3 regions of the Microcoleus sp. BROC3 genome follow, and region 3 is predicted to be linked to each of the others. Evidence: riboswitches for the same ligand, from Rfam matches in the RefSeq annotation. Region 3 holds a riboswitch; each other region holds the start of a gene.
The links. Region 3 has a riboswitch for cobalamin ahead of QUB30_RS20730 (energy-coupling factor ABC transporter permease). Riboswitches for the same ligand answer to the same signal wherever they lie in the genome.

Region 1 (3,279 bases), on a different contig from region 3:
CCTTTAATTCGATAGATTTCCTCCTGCTGCATCAAGGATTGCAGTTTTTTCACCAAAGCTTCAGGTTCAAATTCGCGATCGGCAATAAAGTAAGTCGAGTTAATATCATCATCGTGTTCGTGTTCCTCCTCAGTGTCGTGGTGACTCGGACGAGACTCCAAATCATCCTCAACCGCCGCATTAAATCCCATGAGCACATCAGGGTTAATTTCGCCACCTTTGCAGGGCACAATTTTCACACTCGGACGCAATTCTTGTTGCAACCAGCTTTGGACTTTCTGGTGAGTTTCAGCATCTACGCGATCGACCTTCGTTAAAAGTACCATATCGGCACAGGCTAACTGGTCTTCAAACAATTCCTCGATCGGAGTTTCGTGATCCAAACTATCATCAGCCTGCCGCTGTGCCATCAAAGCATCGATATCACCGACAAAAGTACCGCTAGCAATAGCTTCGCAATCGACAACAGCAACAACACCGTCTACAGTAGCACCCGTGCGAATTTCCGGCCAGCGAAAAGCTTGAATTAAAGGTTTAGGAAGTGCGAGGCCAGAAGTCTCTATTACAATACAATCAATTTGTTCTCTACGCTTCAACAATTCCTGCATAGTCGGCAAGAATTCCTCTTGAACAGTGCAGCAAAGACAACCATTTGTTAGTTCTACAATATTGCTGCTGACATTTTCTTCTTCGTCGCAAACTTGACAATCGCGCAGCAGTTCTCCGTCAATTCCAATTTCGCCAAATTCGTTGACCAGAACAGCAATGCGGCGACCTTGATTATTTTGCAATAAGTGCCGAATTAAGGTAGTTTTGCCGCTACCGAGAAAACCAGTGATGACAGTAACAGGGATTTTGTGCATTGATAATTTTGTGCTGATTTGGTGATGGGATATCTCGTTCCCAGGCTGTGCCTGGGAATGCTAATCTAGAGGCTCTGCCTCGCTGGAATAAAGGAGCGCTTTTAAGACGAGGCCGAGCCTCTGGCTATGCGCTCCCAGGCCGAGAATGTAGGTGACAACTTAAGACAGAAACCTACAATAAAAGTCGCTTTTAGGCGAAGTCTAGATCCCCCTAAATCCCCCTTAAGAAGGGGGACTTTGAGAATATTTCTTGTCCCCCCCTTATTAAGGGGGGTTAGGGGGGATCTAGATTTCGATAAAAACAAGAGAGACGGTCGGTTTGACGTTAAGTTGTCACCAATGGGCAGAGCATGGTAACGAGAAATGCTCTAATTTCCCAGCGGTGGAATCTTTGCTAAAACGCCTTTTTTCAGAGCTTGAGGACGCTCAGACCAAGGCAACAAACCGTCGGGTTTAGCATAGTATTGACCCGCGCATTCGAGTACAGCCTCGACGCTTTCCGACTCATTTGCTGGTAAATCGCCAAACAGATAAGTGTACTTTCCTACCGCAGCAAAAGACACCGCACAAGAGTGACTGCAAGCACTCATGCACTCAACTTCTTGAATCTCAAATTTATCAGAAAACTCCCAATCTTTAGCGAGTTGCGACAAATTTTCCATGAATTGTTGACCGCCGCTTTTGCCTTCGCGCTTGCCGTTTTTCCAAACACTAGCGCAAGCAGTGCAAACAAATAGACTGTGCTTGGTGCGTACAGCCGTGTTAATTCCATCCATCATCCGTACCTCGCAGATGCGTTCAAAAGTGAGTTAGATATCGGCGGGCATTCTGACTTGAGAAACCACAACGGTTTCATTACAGTTGCGGGACAGCGCCGGACTTGCACCGAACTTTCCCCGTTTCCTCTAGCGACTGCTCCCCGCTAGAACCGATCGCGAAATCACATCATACCGCACTTGCCGCCTTTTTTCAAAAAAGTTATGTTTGTAGGAGCGATCGTTTCGTTCTTAGTAAGGACTTTAGTCCTTATAACATAACGGCTTCAGGACTAAAGTCCTTACTACAAACCATAGTAATTACCTATGAACGCTTTTCCTGACTTTTCCAAACATGGCTATCAAATAACTCGCGAACTCGGATACAACAGTTTGGGCGGCCGCGTCACCTATCTCGCCACAAAAATTAACACAAAAATATCCGTTGTAATTAAGCAATTTCAATTTGCCCAATTAGGTGCTAGCTGGGCAGAATACGAAGCTTACGAACAGGAAATCAAAGTGCTGCAAAGTCTGGATTTTCCGGGCATTCCCCGCTATCTCGATTCTTTTCAAACTGACAGCGGTTTCTGCATGGTGCAGGAATACAAAAATGCCGAATCTGCTGTCGCGCGGACTTTTTCGCCGCCGGATATCAAGCAAATTGCGATCGCAAGTTTAGAGATTTTAGTTGACCTGCAATCTCAGAAACAGCCGATAATTCACCGCGACATTAAGCCAGAAAACTTGTTAATAGATGACGAACTCAATGTTTATTTAGTAGACTTCGGTTTTGCTCGGCTAGGAGGTGGAAATATCGCGGCTAGCAGCGTCGTCAAAGGCACGATGGGATTCATGCCGCCGGAACAAATGTTCAACCGAGAATTAACCAAAGCCTCGGATCTTTACGGCTTGGGGATAACGCTGATTTGTTTGTTAACTGGGACAAAATCTGCGGATGTAGGTAATTTAATTGATGCTAATTATGGCATTCATTTTCGGCATTTAGTACCGCCGTTGCAGCAGGGTTGGATGAATTGGTTGGAGAGGATGGTAGCGCCGAGAATTCAAGATAGATATCAGTCGGCTGCTGATGCTTTAGCTGCACTAGAAGCTTTGGATGTCAGCAGCTTGCCGAAAGTGAGAATTGAGCGCGATCGCATTCAATTCACAGCTACTGAATATGGAGAAATCTTAACAGGGACGATTGCCATTAGCAACCCAATTCCCGATACAATACTTTGTGGCAGGTGGGAAGTCACGCCGCATCCGAACGATCCGCCCCACACGCCCTACGACCACTCTTGGATCTCCTTTGAACCGCAGGCATTTGAAAGCAATGATATCGAGTGCAAAATCGCAGTCGATACGAGCAAATTGCTGGCAAGTCAAACTTACAACCGCCAAATCATCTTGCGCGCAAATTCTGAACCAGAAACTCATACAATAGAATTGCAAGCTACAACAGCCCCGCTGCCAGTACCGCAAAAAACTAATTTTTTGTCGGTATTCAGGCTGATTTTTATGTTCTGTTTGATCTTAGTAACTTTTATGTGCTGTTTGCTGTTAACAGTTTTGATATTTGGCTGGATTGATTATGATTTCGCCGATCCGGAGGTTGACATCTTTTTGTATTCTGGGACTACTACTATCCTGCTTCC
Region 2 (3,279 bases), on a different contig from region 3:
CACCATCCGGGCATCGCACAGAATCGGCGCACCTGCGGAGAGGGCTTGGCGTCCGCAGGTGGCTGCACCGGGCGAAGCTGCTAAATCTGCAACAATATCGGTCATGCCGCAACTGTGAATTAGTCGCACGGCTACGGATTCTAAATCGGGCGGCAAGCTTGACAAATCTGCTTCGGCTCGAATTGTGGCGAAGGATTTGGTGTAGATTTCTGTTCCGTCTCGAATGTAGTCAATCATTGTTTAAAACTGCTATGGGAAGTTTGTTGAATTTTTGAAATTGATTTTTTGAATTAACCGCGAAGGCGCGTTACGCGGCGCGTAAGCGCTAGGACGCGAAGGAAGAAATCTCAAGAGAGATACAAAGAGAAATAATTAAAAATTGTCAGTTTGAATGGGATATTTTTTCACTTTAAAGTCCGATTTTCGGCGCTGAATAACTGCTGTAATTGGTCGATCGCCTGCCGATCGACAAACTCACCAAATGACTCCAAACGATCTCGAAACCGCTGATACACCCGCAACATTCGCTCGATCGCATCGGGCATCTCGATCGCACTCACCGCCTGAAAAATTTGTCGTCCGAAGGGCAAATCTTTTCTACCCGCATAAATGTCGTAACCTTCGATTATCTCGTCTCCTCGCTCAATCTGAATTCCTACCAGCGTGATATCAATTGGCCGGTGCTGGGCGCAGGACTTTTGGCAACCGCTGAAATGAATGTTAATCGGCAGGTCGATCGTCAATTTTTGCGCTAAATCCCTCACCATTTTTAGGGCGTGACTTTGAGTATCTGTCGCCGCCGACGCACAGCCGTTGCTGCCGGCACAAGCCACCAAGCACGAATCTAGGCGAGTCGCCGACGAGTGCAATCCCCAATCGGCTACTTGCTGTTTTACCTCAAAAAGCTGGGAGTTGGGGATGTCAGAAATCAACAGATTTTGCCACGGCGTAAGTCTCAGGGTACCGCTGGCTAGATTCTGGGCTAAATTTGCCAAATTCCGCAGTTGCTTTGATTCTAGCCTACCGAGAGGTAGTGCAATTCCCATGTAGGAGAAACCGGACTGTTGTTGAGGATGAATGCCGAGATGTAGGTGATGGGGGAGGGATTTTTCCGATGAGGCGATCGGGCGGGCGGGCAAGATGCCCACCCCACCAGGAACTTCACTCTTCGCTTCACAGGCATCTTGCCTGTTTTGGGGAAAGGTGCCAGATGTGAATTGCCATAAAAATGGTAAATTCTGCTGTACCTTTTCTAGATAACTTTCAGCGCCCCAATCTGTCAGCAGGTGACGCAAACGCGGTTTTTTGCCATCAATTCGAGGTCTATTTTTGGTGTATTCAAGATAGGTGCTAGCGAGCGCGGCTAATACTGAAATACATTGCGATTCTTGGATTGAAATTCCTGTATCGCCGTTTAAATGCAGCCGAAAAACGATTTTTGATTGGGTTGAACGCCCTTCTGCTGCTAATAAAATATCGTTGCGTAAATCGCGGATCGAAACCGATTCCCCGCCGTCGAAGCCAATACTGAACTTAGGCGAAAGTTCCGACAATTCGGGATGCGTTTGCAGGTAATCATCCCAAGCTTTCACTAGCGGGCGAGTATCGAGTAGCTGCTGGCGATCGATCCCTGCTGTCGGACTTGCCATAATATTGCGAATTGGGTCAACTTCAACGTGGCGAGACGCTATCCCCAATTCCTGCAAGCGGTTCCAGACTTCCGGGGCAATTTCCGAGTTCACTTCTCGGATTTGCAAATTTGCCCGATTTGTCACTTGCAAACAGCCGGTACTGTATTGATCGGCCAAATCGGCGATCGTCCAACACTGCTGCGCGTTTAAAATTCCCCCCGGAATCCGCATTCTCGATAAAACTCCGTCTCGGGCGATCGAACCGTAAAATAAACCCGGACAAGTCGGCAAATCAGTCAAAGCTAACAAATAATCTCCTCCCCGTGCTCCGCAGGGAATCCAAAAGTAAACGCCTACAAAGCGCCCCCGAAATCGGCATTCTGACTTTTACAGTTGCGGCACAGCGCCGGAATTGCACCGGACTTTCCCGCTTTCAGGTTTTAGAAAGGTATCACGAGCTGACCCACACAAAGCAAAACCCTCAACTTTCTTAACAAAACCCCTGGCGATCGCCAATCTCTCCCCTCTCATCAGCTTTCCTAATCGCAGTCATCAGTTTAACTGTCGCTACACCCCTTTACAAACCTTAACAACACAGTTAATAATATAAACATCATCCGAACATTGACAACCAAATACAGCAATCATAAAACCATGACCACAACCTTACAGCAGCGCGAAAGCGCCAACGTCTGGGAACGCTTCTGCGAATGGGTAACATCAACCGACAACCGCATTTATGTAGGTTGGTTCGGCGTCTTGATGATTCCCACCTTGCTAACTGCCACCATCTGCTACGTCATCGCCTTCATCGCAGCCCCTCCAGTGGACATCGACGGCATCCGCGAACCAGTAGCAGGTTCCTTAATGTTTGGCAACAACATCATCACAGGTGCAGTTGTTCCCTCATCCAACGCCATCGGTCTTCACTTCTACCCCATCTGGGAAGCAGCTTCCCTCGATGAGTGGCTGTACAACGGCGGCCCCTACCAATTGGTAGTATTTCACTTCCTGATCGGCATTTTCTGCTACATGGGTCGTGAATGGGAACTATCTTACCGCTTAGGTATGCGTCCTTGGATCTGCGTCGCTTACTCTGCACCAGTTGCAGCAGCCACCGCAGTATTCTTGATCTACCCCATCGGACAAGGTTCGTTCTCTGACGGTATGCCCTTGGGTATCTCCGGCACATTCAACTTCATGATCGTGTTCCAAGCCGAGCACAACATCCTGATGCACCCGTTCCACATGTTGGGAGTTGCTGGTGTCTTCGGTGGTAGCTTGTTCTCCGCCATGCACGGTTCTCTGGTAACATCTTCCTTGGTTCGTGAAACAACCGAAACCGAATCGCAAAACTACGGTTACAAATTCGGTCAAGAAGAAGAAACCTACAACATCGTCGCAGCCCACGGCTACTTCGGTCGTTTGATTTTCCAATACGCTTCCTTCAACAACAGCCGTTCTTTGCACTTCTTGTTAGGTGCATGGCCAGTTGTCGGCATCTGGTTTACCGCTTTGGGTATCTCCACGATGGCTTTCAACTTGAACGGTTTCAACTTCAACCAATCGATTATCGACTCTCAAGGTCGCGTGATCAATACTTGGGCTGATGTGATCAACCGCGCTAACTTGGGTATGGAAGTAATGC
Region 3 (3,279 bases):
CTAGCTGCATCTTTCCTGATTTTTGCGATAAATATTCACCTATTCCTGGATGCAGCAACCGGGTTTTTTCCAGAAAAGCTTTCGTTGAGGACGATCGACCTCGGTTGAAAAACCCGGTTTCTAAGCGTCCAGAGTCCGTCAGTCTGGTGCTCTTGATTGCCATCAGCTCAGATTATCAGGATCTATCCCCAACTCTCGCAATCGCTGAGCCAATCGATCGGAACGTTCAGCCAATCGATCGGCGCGCTGCGATTCCTGTTGGGCGCGCTGGGCTGATTCTTTCACCTGTTCTTCAGGAGTCAGATAACGTTTTCCATCGGCATCATACCAATACAACCACTCCCTTGTCACCCCAGAATAACTTCCCCTTTCACAACCAATCCCCAAACCAATTTCAGGCATCCAAACTGGATGTCCTGGCTGTAACTCGTACTTCCCATTGACTAACTTGTGTACTTCCAAATGAGGTTTACGGCGGCGGCGAGAAGAATAAATGACGTAATAAAGTACGCCTAAAGTTTGATAAGTCTCCAATTTTGTGCTGTATTCCTTGCGATAAGTTGGGGAAACAACTTCTAGCACAAAAGTAGGCAGAACATTTTCATCCCACAGCACGTAACTGGGGCGCAATTCTTCGTCGTAAAATCGTTCTACTCCTAAACTTAAGAAAGCATCTGGGACAATGGGCGGTTCGTCAGGGTGATGATAAATACCCATATCTATGCCAAAAAACCAGTCCATGCGTTCTGCCCAAAGTATCAGCAAGATTGCTTTTAACAACCCTGGTATTAGTTCTTGCAGTTCGTTATCCACAGGCTTTTCATCTGAGTCTGGTAGTTCATCGGCTGAGGGCCAGTGCCTCGGAAATTTGTAATCTAACATGGCGGCTTTCCTCAAAACTCACTAAGATTATAGCGTTTACTTGTTTTGCGATAGTTGTCGATCTGGCTACAAACTACTTTATAAATACTAAAAGAATATTTATTTAACCAACCGCGAAGGCGCGTTAGCGAAGCGGCGCGTTCGCGCTATTGTCGCGAAGGAAGAGAAACAATAGAACCAAGAAAATAGGTAATCTCGACTGAGTTAATCTGAATGAATTTTTGTAAAAAATTTGCTGAGACTTACGCGATCGACTAAACTATGTCTAACCAGTCGGTTCTAATGGGGAGCAGCCGTTAGAGGAAACGGGGAAAGTTCGGTGCAAGTCCGGCGCTGTCCCGCAACTGTAATGAAGGTCATGTCGCTTTCTGAGTCAGGATGCCCGCCGATGTGTTAATTTACATAGTCTCATCTGCGAGGTTCAGCGTGAAGGCCAGAAATCGGAAATTGGTCAGCTTGGGATTGATGGCTGGCTTGAGTTGTTATATTGTCTTGGGCTCGGCAACGCCCGCCGCAGCTATGCACATTTCGGAAGGTTTTTTGCCGGTGCAATGGGCTGCGTTTTGGTGGATGGTGGCGCTGCCTTTTTTTGCAGTAGGTTTGCGATCGATTACTCGCATTACAAAAGAACACCCGGAACTTAAACTCTTGCTTGCTTTGGCGGGTGCGTTTACTTTTGTGCTTTCTGCTTTAAAAATTCCCTCGGTAACGGGCAGTTGTTCTCACCCAACGGGTACGGGTTTGGGTGCAATTTTATTCGGCCCTTCGGTGATGGCTGTACTGGGGGCTTTAGTCCTGTTGTTTCAAACGTTACTGTTAGCGCATGGCGGCTTGACAACGCTGGGAGCGAATATGTTTTCGATGGCGATTGTCGGCCCTTTCGCTGCCTATTTTATCTATCAATTGCTGTTGCGAACTGGCAGCCAGCGGGCGGCAATTTTTTGTGCGGCGGCTTTGGCAGATTTGCTGACTTATGTGGTGACTTCGATTCAATTAGCGTTAGCTTTTCCGGCAGCCAGCGGCGGTTTTGTGGCTTCGTTTCTCAAGTTTGCGGGCATCTTTGCTATCACTCAAGTACCGCTGGCTATCAGTGAGGGATTGCTGACTCTATTGGTCTGGAATTGGCTGCATTCTTACGGGAAGCCGGAGTTGGAAACTTTGAAATTATTGAGACAGGAGTCATAAGCCGTGAATCAAAAACCTACAAAAAATAACCAATCTACTTCGCGGCAAAATTGGCTGTTGGCTGGCGCGGTGATGGTTCTGGCAGCGTTTCCTCTCGTTTTTGTGCGAGGTGAATATGGTGGTGCCGATGACCAAGCTAAGAAAGCAATTACTGAAATTCAACCGGGTTATAAACCTTGGTTCAATCACTTGTTTGAGCCGGCTAGCGGAGAAATTTCAAGTCTATTGTTTGCGTCTCAAGCAGCAATGGGGGCTGGCGTAGTTGGGTACGTCATTGGGTTGTATAAAGGCCGATCGCAATCTCGGCAGCAGTCCGATCGTAAATCGTCGGAATGAACCATCAGATTGACAGTCTGGCTTATACAAATCGCTTGCGGGGGTTGCCGCCATCTCACAAGTTATCCTTTGCGATCGCCCTTTTAATTCTGTCTCTAGTTTCTGGGGCGATCGTCCAATTGTCGATCGCCCTTTGGTTGGCCGTCTGGATCGTCGTCTATGCGGGTATTCCGGGGAAACTGTATTTGCGGTTGCTGTCGCTACCGTTGATGTTTTTGCTGACAAGTTTGCCTGCTTTGGCGATGGGTGCGGTTGCGGGCGATCGTATCCCTGCAATTCAGTGGGATATTTGGCAAGGTTGGGGCATTAGCACCGGCACTTTTTATCTGTATGTGAGCCGCACCGGAATATACCAAGTGAGCTGGCTGTTTGCCCGCGCCTTCGCATCGACAAGCTGTATGTATTTCATCCTCTTGACGGTGCCATTTACCGAAATCTTGCAAATTCTCAGACAATTACGCTGTCCAGAGTTAGTCACGGAACTGCTATTACTAATGTATCGGTTTATTTTTAGCTTATTGGCGATCGCCGATGAACTTTGGATTGCTCAAAACTCTCGCTGTGGCTACCGCACTTGGAAGCGGGGAATGCAGAGTTTAAGCATTTTAATCGGGCAATTGCTTCAGCGAACTTTGGAAAACTACCGTCAAGTATCGCTGAGTTTAGCCTCGCGCGGCTTTAATGGAGAACTGCGGGTTTGGAATTCTTACCCTTATAAACCTTCGCGAAGATATACATTTGAAGCTGTGTTTGGCTGTACGGTTTTAACTTTGTTAGGTGTTGTATTTTAATCTAATTAAACTTTGGGGCGGGCGAGAAGCCCACCCCACTCCTGGTTTCAAGAAACAGGACTGTCAAAATTAGAGGTGCACCACA

Region 1: another riboswitch for cobalamin. It lies ahead of QUB30_RS22410 (DUF1636 domain-containing protein); the one in region 3 lies ahead of QUB30_RS20730 (energy-coupling factor ABC transporter permease).
Region 2: another riboswitch for cobalamin. It lies ahead of cobG (precorrin-3B synthase); the one in region 3 lies ahead of QUB30_RS20730 (energy-coupling factor ABC transporter permease).

What each region holds. Positions count from the first base shown of each region.
Region 1 covers NZ_JAUBTQ010000037.1:75,364-78,642, reverse strand. Annotated here, with positions in the region: gene cobW (cobalamin biosynthesis protein CobW) at 1-863, opposite strand, end outside; gene QUB30_RS22410 (DUF1636 domain-containing protein) at 1,232-1,642, opposite strand; cobalamin riboswitch at 1,665-1,811, opposite strand; gene QUB30_RS22405 (protein kinase domain-containing protein) at 1,946-3,279, shown strand, end outside.
Region 2 covers NZ_JAUBTQ010000117.1:1,557-4,835, reverse strand. Annotated here, with positions in the region: gene QUB30_RS32640 (precorrin-8X methylmutase) at 1-237, opposite strand, end outside; gene cobG (precorrin-3B synthase) at 405-1,940, opposite strand; adenosylcobalamin-variant (AdoCbl-variant) riboswitch at 1,997-2,076, opposite strand; gene psbA (photosystem II q(b) protein) at 2,286-3,279, shown strand, end outside.
Region 3 covers NZ_JAUBTQ010000033.1:15,683-18,961, reverse strand. Annotated here, with positions in the region: gene QUB30_RS20740 (hypothetical protein) at 1-163, opposite strand, end outside; gene QUB30_RS20735 (Uma2 family endonuclease) at 163-882, opposite strand; cobalamin riboswitch at 1,140-1,286, shown strand; gene QUB30_RS20730 (energy-coupling factor ABC transporter permease) at 1,348-2,067, shown strand; gene QUB30_RS20725 (energy-coupling factor ABC transporter substrate-binding protein) at 2,071-2,403, shown strand; gene cbiQ (cobalt ECF transporter T component CbiQ) at 2,400-3,194, shown strand.